One region of the Caproiciproducens puteiluti genome, then DNA from elsewhere that is predicted to be linked to it. Evidence: a T-box and tRNA genes for the amino acid it is inferred to sense, from the RefSeq annotation. Region 1 holds a T-box; the other holds one or more tRNA genes.
What was found. The T-box of region 1 lies ahead of tyrS (tyrosine--tRNA ligase). A T-box ahead of a tRNA ligase gene usually reads a tRNA of that ligase, here a tRNA-Tyr.
Positions count from the first base shown of each region.

Region 2: it has a tRNA-Tyr gene. The T-box ahead of tyrS (tyrosine--tRNA ligase) is inferred to sense a tRNA for this amino acid. The anticodon was not compared.

Region 1 is NZ_CP194790.1:2,052,355-2,058,002, reverse strand. It holds gene ACRQU7_RS10015 (TlyA family RNA methyltransferase) at 1-703, shown strand, start outside; gene ACRQU7_RS10010 (NAD(+)/NADH kinase) at 705-1,562, shown strand; gene ACRQU7_RS10005 (arginine repressor) at 1,564-2,013, shown strand; gene recN (DNA repair protein RecN) at 2,019-3,701, shown strand; T-box leader at 3,732-3,969, shown strand; gene tyrS (tyrosine--tRNA ligase) at 4,017-5,246, shown strand; gene ACRQU7_RS09990 (YfhO family protein) at 5,362-5,648, shown strand, end outside.
Region 2 is NZ_CP194790.1:549,800-555,447, reverse strand. It holds gene ACRQU7_RS02745 (helix-turn-helix domain-containing protein) at 1-143, shown strand, start outside; gene ACRQU7_RS02740 (WD40/YVTN/BNR-like repeat-containing protein) at 222-1,094, shown strand; tRNA gene ACRQU7_RS02735 (tRNA-Tyr) at 1,384-1,469, opposite strand; tRNA gene ACRQU7_RS02730 (tRNA-Thr) at 1,504-1,579, opposite strand; tRNA gene ACRQU7_RS02725 (tRNA-Pro) at 1,734-1,810, opposite strand; gene ACRQU7_RS02720 (GntR family transcriptional regulator) at 2,063-2,779, opposite strand; gene agaB (PTS galactosamine transporter subunit IIB) at 3,011-3,490, shown strand; gene agaC (PTS galactosamine transporter subunit IIC) at 3,586-4,389, shown strand; gene agaD (PTS galactosamine transporter subunit IID) at 4,376-5,194, shown strand; gene ACRQU7_RS02700 (glucosamine-6-phosphate deaminase) at 5,326-5,648, shown strand, end outside.

The DNA.
Region 1 (5,648 bases):
GAAGTCCGACAAGCCCGGGACCATGCTTCCGGTCGGTACGAAAATAGAAATCCGCGGGGAAACCATGCCCTATGTGAGCCGCGGCGGCTGGAAGCTGGAAAAAGCCATGGCGGCTTTTCCGATTGAACTGAAAGACAAAATCACGATGGATATCGGCGCTTCTACCGGAGGCTTCACGGACTGCATGCTGCAGAGCGGCGCGAAAAAGGTCTACTCCATCGACGTCGGCTACGGGCAGCTCGCGTGGAAGCTGCGCACCGACCCAAGGGTCGTGAATCTGGAGCGCACCAATGTCCGTTACCTTACACGGGAGCAGGTGCCGGACGACATCGATTTTTTCAGCGTGGACGTCTCTTTTATTTCCCTTTGTCTGGTCCTTCCCGTCGCAAGGGAGTTCATGGCGGAAAACGCGCAGGCCGTCTGTCTGATTAAGCCCCAGTTTGAAGCGGGACGGGGGAAAGTAGGCAAAAAAGGCGTGGTACGCGATCAGGCGGTTCACCGGGAAGTGATTGAAAAAATCGTCGGCTTTGTGCTGGAACACGGATTTTCCGTTCTGGGCCTTACCTATTCCCCGGTAAAAGGACCGGAGGGAAATATTGAGTATCTGGTTTACCTTCAAAAATCGGAGAAACCGGAAAGTGTTCCGCTGAATATAGAAGCATTGGTGGAAGAATCGCATCATGAATTAAACGGTGGTGAATAATGTGAAAATAGCGATCATGCCGAATCTAAGCAAGCACAACGCACAGCTTCATACTACGCGGGTAGCGGAAACGCTGCAAAAATTCGGCGCGGAGGTATGCATGCGATTAAACCTGAAAAGCTGTTTTCCAAATTCGCACATTGTCTTTTACGATGATTTTGATAAAATGATGTCCGACTGTGACGCCGTCATTGCCGTTGGCGGCGACGGAACCATCATTCACTCTTCCCGGCATGCCGCTATGGCGGAAAAGCCGATTTTGGGCATCAATGTGGGGCGGCTCGGTTTTGTCGCCGGGCTGGAAACGGACGAGCTTGACAAGCTGAAAAAGCTGATCGACGGGGACTATACCATCGAAAACCGTATGATGCTGGAAATCCGGCTGGTCAATCAGGGGAAAGAGGAAACCCATCTGGCGCTGAATGACGCGGTGATCGCCCGCGGAGCGCTTTCCCGGATATTGGATATCACGGTTCACTTCAATGACAAAAATGTCTGCGAATACAGGGCGGACGGCCTGATTATTTCCACTCCCACCGGCTCGACCGCGTACTCCCTTTCCGCCGGCGGCCCTGTGATTGACCCGAGCATCAACTGTATTCTGCTTTCGCCGATCTGTCCGCATTCCCTGCTGACAAGGCCGGTTATTTTCGGGCCGGACGCCAAGCTGAGCGTAACGGCGTGTTCCCACTATAAAAGCGAGATTATTTTGTCCGTGGACGGGGACACTTTTATTCAGATTGCCGATAATCAGAAAATTAATTTTTGCCGTTCAGAACGTATGGTGAGAATTATTAAATTAAAAGACGATAATTTTTATGAGGTAGTGAACGAAAAATTAGCCGAGAGGAGAAATTGAATTGAAAACACGACGACACGCAAAAATCCTTGAATTGATTAACGAATACGCGATTGATACCCAGGAAGAACTGCTGCGCCGCCTGCGCGAAGACGGTTTTGAAGTAACCCAGGCCACCGTTTCCCGCGACATTAAAGAGCTCAGGCTGATCAAGACTTTGTCCCACGACGGAAAGTACAGATACTCCACCGGCAGAAGCAACACGGCCGATTACTCCTCTAAATTTTATTCCCTCCTCTCCGATTCCGCTGTGCAGATTGACTACGCGTGCAATCTGGTGGTAATCAAATGCCACGCGGGCATGGCGCAGGCTGTTTGCGCGGCAATGGACACCATGCACTGGCAGGGCGCCGTCGGCACTCTGGCCGGGGACGATACCATTTTTATTGCGATGAGGGACGAAGACCATGCACAGCAGCTGGTTGCTGAACTTAAAAAAATGGTTGGGTGATTGCAATGCTTTCTCAGCTTTACATCGAAAATATTGCTGTGATTGAAAAGACCGGGATTGATTTTCACCCCGGCCTGAACGTTCTGACCGGGGAAACCGGAGCCGGAAAATCCATTGTTATTGATTCCATCAACGCGATTTTGGGGGAAAGAACCTCGCGCGAGCTTGTACGGACCGGGGCGCGTTCCGCTTTTGTCACCGCCGTTTTTTCCGACCTGGGGGAACAGGCCGTCCATAAGCTGGCGGAATTCGGCTATGCGCCGGAAGAAGACGGTTCCGTCATGATTCAGCGTGAAATCCATACCGACGGCAAAGCCGTGTGCCGCATCAACGGCCGTCCGGCAACCGTATCCGTTTTGAAAGAGATCGGGGTCATGCTGATCAGTATTCACGGCCAGCACGAGAGCTATGACCTGCTGTCGCCCGATTTACATATCCGGTATATCGACCGCATGGGCGTGCCCGAGGCACTGCTCTCGGAGTATCGCGCCGCTTTCAGCAATATGCAGCGTATGAAAAGCACCCTGGACGCTTTTGATATGGACGAGGCACAGAAAGCAAGACAGATTGATCTGCTGACCTATCAGATCAATGAACTGGAGGCAGCCGGACTGCGGGCCGGCGAGCAGGAAGAACTGAATAAAATCCGCACCCGCTATTTAAACAGCGAAAAGATCGCCTCGGCGATTCATACGGCGCAATCGGCCTTGAACGGGGAAGAAAGCTTTGACGGCGCTTTATCCGCCGTCGCTTCCGCTTCGGACGCTCTGTCCGAAACGGAAAAATACCTTCCGGAAATCCATGAGCTTTCCGAAAGAATCAAAAATATCCGCTACGATCTGGAGGACTGCGGCGAGGAACTGCGCGGTTTCTCTTCGGAGCTGGAATATGATCCCGCGGACCTTGAAAGGATAGAGGACCGGCTGGACGTCCTTTATCGCCTTGGTCTGAAATACGGCGGCTCCGTGGAAAATATGATCGATTTTCTCGAAAAATCGCAGGCCCAGCTGGAGGACATCCAGCTTTCGGATGAAAAAATTCTGCAGATGACAAAGGAATATCAAAAGGCAAAGGCGGAGGCGGAAAGACTTGCGAAAAAGATTTCCGCCTGCCGCAAAGAGGCGGCACGGGCCTTTACGAAACGGGTGAAGGAAGAGCTCCGTTTTCTCGATATGCCGAGCATCGATTTTCAGGTACAGCAGGAGGAATGCCCGCTGAATCCGCTCGGCTGCGACAAGCTTCAGTTCCTGATTTCGGTGAACGCGGGCGAGCCGGCCAAGCCGATTGCAAAAATCGCCTCCGGCGGCGAGCTTTCCCGCATTATGCTTTCTATCAAAACGGTGCTTGCCGGGAAAGACGATATTGACACGCTGATTTTCGACGAGGTCGACACCGGTATCAGCGGAAGCGCTGCGCAGAAGGTTGGCTTGAAGCTGCATGAGGTCGCGGGCCACCGTCAGGTGATCTGTGTAACGCATCTGGCGCAGATAGCCGCTTTGGCCGACACGCAGTTCCTAATCAAAAAGCAGGTCCGAGAGAACAAAACCTTCACCGACGTGGCCGAGCTGGATTACGAGGGAAGGAAGCAGGAACTGGCAAGAATTATAGGCGGAGCACAGATCACGCCGCTGCTGCTGGAAAATGCGGCGGAAATGCTCAGGCTTGCCAAAAAGCACGGATCGTCTTGACAATGCGGAGGGAATTAGGTATAATGCAGTATAATGACATTGATGGGAAGAAGTAAGTCAAAAAGCCGGCAAAGAGAGCCTGCGGCTGGTGTAAGCAGGCGCGTGATTTGGCTGAAGTACATCCCGGAGTCGCCAGATTGAACGGTTCCTATTAGATTTGGCCGTGAAAGCGCACGTTACAGCGCGTGGGTATTTTTTGTACCCGTAAGGCCGTATCCGCGAGGTTACGGTGAACTGAGGTGGTACCGCGGTTATTTCCGCCCTCTGCAAATTAGCAGGGGGCGTTTTTTATCCCCCTGAAATGGAGGATTTTTTATGGGAGTTTTCGAAGAACTCAAAGCAAGGGGCTTGATTGCCCAGATGACGGATGAGGAGAAGATTCAGGATCTTCTCAACAATCACAAAACCACATTCTATATCGGGTTTGATCCGACAGCCGACAGCCTGCACGTAGGCCACTTTGTACAGATTATGGTCATGGCGCACATGCAGAGAGCCGGCCATACGCCGATTGCGCTGTTCGGCGGCGGAACGGGCATGGTCGGCGATCCTTCCGGAAAATCCGATATGCGCAAAATGCTGACCAAAGAGGAAATCGACCACAATATTGCCTGCTTCCAAAAGCAGATGTCCCGTCTGGTTGATTTTTCGGAAGGCAAGGCGATTATGGCCAACAACGGTGACTGGCTTCTGAATCTGAATTATATTGAGTTTTTGCGCGATGTCGGCGTGCATTTTTCCGTCAACCGTATGCTTGCCGCGGAATGCTATAAGCAGCGTTTGGAAAAGGGACTTTCTTTCTTTGAGCTGAACTATATGATTATGCAGAGCTATGACTTTCTGGAACTGAACCACCGCTATAACTGTCAGCTGGAGCTTGGCGGCGACGACCAGTGGAGCAATATTATCGGCGGCGTCGAGTTGCTTCGCCGCAAAGAGGGCAAGGAAGCCTACGGCATGACGTTTACCCTGCTGACCACCAGCGAGGGCAAAAAGATGGGCAAAACCGAAAAGGGTGCTGTTTGGCTGGACCCCGAAAAGACCACGCCGTTCGACTTCTACCAGTACTGGCGCAATATCGGCGACGCCGACGTTATCAAATGCCTGAAAATCCTTACGTTTCTTCCGCTGTCGGAGATCAATGAACTTGCGAAGCTGGAAGGCGGGGAACTCAACAAGGCCAAGGAAATTCTTGCGTTTGAGGTCACTAAGCTGATTCACGGCGAGCAGGAAGCGCTAAAGGCGCAGGAAGGCGCGCGCGCGCTGTTCTGCAGCGGCGAGAACACGGACAACATGCCCTCCACGGACATTACCGCGGCCGATTTTGCCGATGGGGAAATCGGCGTGCTTGATCTTCTGGTCCTGACAAAGCTGGCGCCTTCCAAAGGAGAGGGAAGACGTCTGATCGATCAGGGCGGTATTTCAGTCGATAACGAGAAGATACTTTCCAGCGCGGAGAAACTTTCCCTGAACCATTTCGAGAAAAAATATGTGGTGATTAAAAAGGGAAAAAAGGTGTTTCACAAAGTCAATCTGGTTGATTAACGCAAAAATTCGCTCAGCCCGCCGCCGAAATTTCGGCGGCGGGCTGTTTTGATTGATTTTCGTCCGGCAATTCCTTATAATAGGTACATTGACAAATGTTGGAGGATTCATCCAGATGAAAAAAAACGGCTCTTTTCTGTTGGCACCTGCTTCGGTGATGGTGATTATGCTTTCGGTGTTTTTTGTAAGCAGGATGTTTCCTTTTGGATATAACACTCTTTCGTGGTGCGACATGAACCAGCAGGTCATCCCTTTTCTGATGGACTTTAAAGATATCCTGTCCGGAAAAGCAAACATGTTTCTGAATATGCAGAATGCCGGGGGCATGAGCTTCTGGGGCGTATTCCTGTTTTTCATCAGCAGTCCGTTCAGCTTTCTGGTTGCCTTTGTCGATAAGGCGGA
Region 2 (5,648 bases), 1.5 Mb from region 1:
CGCTCCTTTTGAGCGGGGAGTATAACGTCACCGAAATCTCCGAAAAGGTCGGCTTCTCCGGCGCGAGCTACTATTCGGAAAATTTCAGAAAATACATGAACTGTTCCCCGACGGAATACCGGAAAATGCACGCATCTTCATAAAAGCCACGCATTGGCAGCCCATTCACAATTTGATATCAGCGGACGCGAATATCCAAAATAAGAAGGAAGGAAAATTTAATGGGCATGGTTAAAAAGCCGCAGGGTCTTAGCGGCCTTGTCACTGTGTTTATCATCATCGGCATTGCGGGGGTATTTCTTACCTACAGGGCGGGAGGTCAAAACACGCAGCAGACAATCGACAACATTGCCCTTTTGCATGCAAACAGCTCCTATATGCTGAAAGACGGAAAATTCGTCATTAGGGACGGTAAGGGGGTGACCTGCACCGTACCGCTTGAATCCGGCACGGGCGATTCGGCTTCCTACTTCAGCGATAAGGCGGTCTACATATCCGACGAAGTGACCGCCGTTGCGTATGGTGGAACCGAAGCGGACAGCAGTGTAAAGGTCCTTGTCAGCGACGACAAGGGAAAGACCTGGAGCAGCTCCCGGGTGGCGGAAGCCGGGGCGGATCATGCCGGAACCAAATTTCTCGGATTTCTTTCAAAAAAAGACGGATGGCTGGTCACTACTGGAGATGTCGCGTCGGGATCCCAGAAAAACCGCGTTTTTCTGACGGCGGACGGAGGAAAAAGCTGGTCTGAAATCGGCAATACAAGCGAAGCTTACCCGCATGTTGTGACCGGAGCGGGCTTTGCAAGTCCAACGACGGGCTTTCTGTCCTTCCGCTATGACAGCGATGCGGACCCGGTCGTGTACCGAACGCAGGACAAGGGGAAAACCTGGGTGAAATGCGCCGTCGGGCTGCCGCCGGAGCTGAAAAACGTCAATTCCTATCCTACGGCTCTGTCCCCTGTTTTTCACGGCGCGTCCGGCGTTTTGCCCGTTGCCATGACGGACAATGATACCGGAGCGCAAACGCAGATTCGTTATGTTACGGATGATTCCGGCAAAACATGGATGTTTGACAAAAAGAGTCTCCCTCAATAAATATGAGCGCCTCAACATAAAAAACGGCCTCACTCCGTTTGAAATCCGAAGTAAGGCCGCTAAAGCCGTGTTATTCTACGACAGGGTTTTTATTTCTTTCTCTGTTCAACGAGGCACAGTCCAAAACTTTTGTTTTGCGGCGGTCCCTTCTTTGCAGACCAAAGCTTGGGTCGCGACACCGGCCTGTTTCTATCATCAATCGACAATCGAAAGCGTCCCGCAGATAAAAGCGGGCTTTACAGCTCCAGACAGTAAAAAACAGGCAAGCCTTAAAGGCTTGCCTGTTTTTTGGTGGGAGAGGATGGATTCGGACCATCGAAGCTATAAAGCAACAGATTTACAGTCTGCCCCCTTTGGCCACTCGGGAACTCTCCCATATTCTATTGATAAGTTTGCACTTATTTGCAAATGGAGCTGGCAGACGGACTTGAACCCCCGACCTGCTGATTACAAATCAGCTGCTCTACCAACTGAGCTACGCCAGCATTTTCAGCACTCGATTAATATATCATTTTACGGTTTATTTGTCAAGCAATTCGATGAAATTTCTGTCTCTCCCGGCTGTATCGCCAGATTCCGCCAATGAACCACTTACGACGAAAAAATGGCGCCCAACTCCACGAGCTGGGTCCCATTTTTTGGTCGAGGTGACAGGGTTCGAACCTGCGGCATCTTGGTCCCAAACCAAGCACTCTACCAAGCTGAGTTACACCTCGTCGCTGACGATATGCACGGTGAAATTCCCTGCACCGTGCGGCTAAAAGCTTTCACTATCAATGGCAGTCAACCTGCGCCCGCGTCATCGGGCAGCCCTATTATTATATGTAATATGAGGGTCATTGTCAAGTGAATTTATAAAATTAGCAGTTTTCTGGCAGACTATAACCGGATGACTTTCCATTTAAATTTCCGCCTGTCCGCCGGCTTCACGCGCAGCAAAGCCGGCCGCGACCGCCGAAAAACGAAAGTCACTTCCGGTTATTCAGTTCAATTTTAAAAACGTATTTGTCCCCCCGCACCACGGAGGAAGTATATTCCACCAGACCGTCTCCCTCGTAGCTGAAGCGCTCCAGCAGGATACAGGGGATTCTGGGGGATATCTTCAGCAGCTCGCACTGTTCGGAGTCCGGAAGAATGGGAATAAAGGTTTCGGTCGCCCGGTCCACCTTCAGCCCATACTTGGCGCTGAGGTAATCATAAAGCGACCGGCTTTCCACCGCATCCACGTCGATGTGCACGAACCGGTTTTTCGGCAGATAGGTGGTTTCAATGACCAGCGGATAGTCGCGGGCCGAGCAAAGCCGCACCAGCCTGTGGTAAGCTTCCCTTCTCTCCGCCCTGAGCTTCAGGGCAAGGCTTCGGCTGAGGGTGATCGTTTCATAGCTTAAAACATGGCTGTGAAAGGAGATATTCTTGTTTTTCAGGTCATCGGTAAAGGTATAAAACTGGGAGAGGTTTTGCTCAAATACCTTCGGCTTTACAAAAGTACCGATGCCATGGATGGTATAGACCATTTGCTCCTCTTCCAGTAAAGCCAGCGCCTGCCTTACGGTCGACCGGCTGACTTTATACATCTGGCACATGTCGCGCTCCGATGGAAGCAGGCCGTTTTCGGGGTATTCGTGGCTGTTGATGTACTGCAGGATATGGTCGTGCAGTTCCTGATACAATGGCAGATTCGGCATTGCATATACTCCTTTCCCGTCTTTTCGACAGCAAATAAACTATCGTCAATTTAAACAAAAACCATGCTATTATTCTATCATAAAAAAACCTATTGTACTAGTGGTATCGATCGAAATTCGGAACCTGTTTTTGAACTGGTTGAAAAAAAGTCATAATTATTGTATTTCTGTTCATGATATGTTAAAACTTATCTAACAAATCTGAAACAATTGAACGAGGGGTGATTTTAAGTGGGAAATCCAAACATACTCTTGACGAGAATCGACAACCGCCTGGTCCACGGCCAAGTGGGGGTCACCTGGACGGCGACGCTGGGTGCAAATCTGCTTTTAGTCGCGGATGACGACGTGGCTCACGATGAAATACAGCAGCAGCTTATGGCAATGACTGCTGAATCTTCCAGTGCAGGAATCCGTTTCTTCACTTTGCAAAAGACCATCGACATCATCGGCAAAGCAGCTCCAAGCCAGAAAATCTTCATTATCTGCAGGACTCCGGCGGCTGTGCGTACTCTGCTGGAAGGCGGCGTGCCTATTAAGGAAGTCAACGTGGGAAACATGCATTTTACCAGCGGCAAGCGTCAGCTGAGCAAAAAAGTCTATGTCAATGACAAGGACATGGAGGATTTGCAGGCGATTCAGGCGATGAATGTAGATCTCTATATTCAGGATGTCCCGGGGGACATCAAAGAGCACATACCCAAGAAATAATCCATTGGAGAGGAAGGGGGGAACATCACCGGCATTATCGGCAGCTTTTACCGTATGGCGAAACTTCTGGAACAAAAATAAAGGGGGAAAAACTAATGGCAATTACTTTAGCTCAAGGCATTGCGCTCGCTATTATGGCAATTATAGTCGGCGTTGACTTCTGGCTTGAGGCTTTGTTTATTTTCCGGCCAATCATCGTCTGTACTCTGACGGGTATCATTTTAGGCAACGTTCCGCTGGGCCTTATGGCGGGCGGACTGACGGAGCTGGCCTTCGCGGGTCTTACGCCCGCCGGCGGCACACAGCCGCCGAACCCTGTTCTGGCCGGCGTTATGACCACGGTCATCGCCTACACCACGGGAAAGGATCCTGCAACGGCAATCGGCCTTGCCCTTCCGTTCAGCTTCCTGATGCAGTATATCATTCTGTTCTACTACTCCAGCTTCTCTCTGTTTATGAAAAGAGCCGACAAATACGCGGAAGAAGCGGACGGCAAGAGCCTTGCCCGCCTGAACATTCTCACAACGGGAATCGTAGCCGTTACCTACGGCATTGTCGTCTTCCTCTGCGCCTATGTCGCACAGGACGCGATGCAGGCTCTGGTAAAGGCGATGCCCGAATGGCTGACCCACGGCTTTGAGATCGCTGGCGGCATCCTTCCGGCAGTCGGCTTTGGCATGCTTCTGAAGGTCATGCTGAAGGGCGAATTCGTTCCATACCTTATTTTAGGCTTTGTCATCGCAAGCTTTATTCCTTTTTCCAATCTGCTGCCGGTCGCCGTCGTCGGCATGGCCATGGCGCTGATTGTGTTTAACAATGAAAGAAACAACAGAAAAACCGCGGTTGCAACCGGTGTTGCATCTGAAGGAGAAGGAGATGACGGCAATGAAGGAATCTGAGAAGAACACGGCTCCTGAGAAAGTATTGACCAGAAAAGACATCACCAGACTCGGCTGGCGCTCTTCCCTGCTGCAGGCCAGCTTCAACTATGAAAGAATGCAGAGCGGCGGCTTTTTGCTGGCGCAGATGGAATGTCTGAAGAAAATCTACAAGAACGACAAGCAGGGCCTGTCCGAAGCAATGACGGATAACCTTGAGTTCATCAACACACATCCGAACCTTGTCGGCTTCCTGATGGGCCTGTTGATCTCCCTGGAAGAAGCGAAGGAAAACAGAGGCACCATCAAAGGCTTGAAGGTCGCTCTGTTCGCACCGCTTGCCGGTATCGGCGACGCGATCTTCTGGTTCACCCTTCTGCCCATCATCGCCGGTATTACCGCTTCCATGGCAATGAGCGGAAGCATCGTCGGCCCGCTGCTGTTTTTCGCGGTTTACCTGACCATCTTTATTCTCCGTCTTGCGTGGACCCATGCAGGCTACAATCTCGGTCTGAAAGCGGTGGATACGCTACGGGAATACTCGGGAATTATTTCAAAGGCTGCCACAATTCTTGGCGTAACAGTAATCGGCGGACTGATTGCATCCTATGTGCATATTTCTCTGCTGCCGGAAATTGTGGTAAACGCGTCAAAAACCGTTTCAATTCAGAAAGATTTTCTTGATAAGATCTTCCCAAACATACTGCCCTTCGCCTATACCCTGCTGATGTTTTTCTTCCTGAGGAAGAAGAAAATGAGCCCGGTCGTGCTGATTGCGGTTACTTTCGGTCTTGCGATTCTTCTTTCCTTCCTGGGTATCCTTTAATTTCTAAAAGTGTCGGGGGTACAGTTCTCTGTACCCCATTTCACTATCATGGTTTGTCGAAGCTGTTACCGGAGCCGCCCGATCCCCGCTCACGGACAGAGCTTAATGACTTCCTATTGGAGGATTCAGCAATGAATTTACAGGAAAACAGGGAAGGGATCCCTTCCCTTCATAATGAAAATACGGGAACCCCTCCAAAAACAATCATTTGTGATGACTTTGAGGCAATGTCGCAGCGCTGCGCGGACTTTCTTTGTGAGGCCGTGAGAGCGAAACCGGATTTACTGCTGTGCCTGGCCGCGGGAAACACCGCGATCCGCACCTATCAGATTCTGAAGGAGCGCGCGGGTTCCGGTGAAGCGGACTTCAGCAAGGCGGAGTTTGTGGAGCTGGACGAGTGGCTGGATTTGGAGGACGAATCGGAAAACTGCACTTCATTTATGTTCCGGAATTT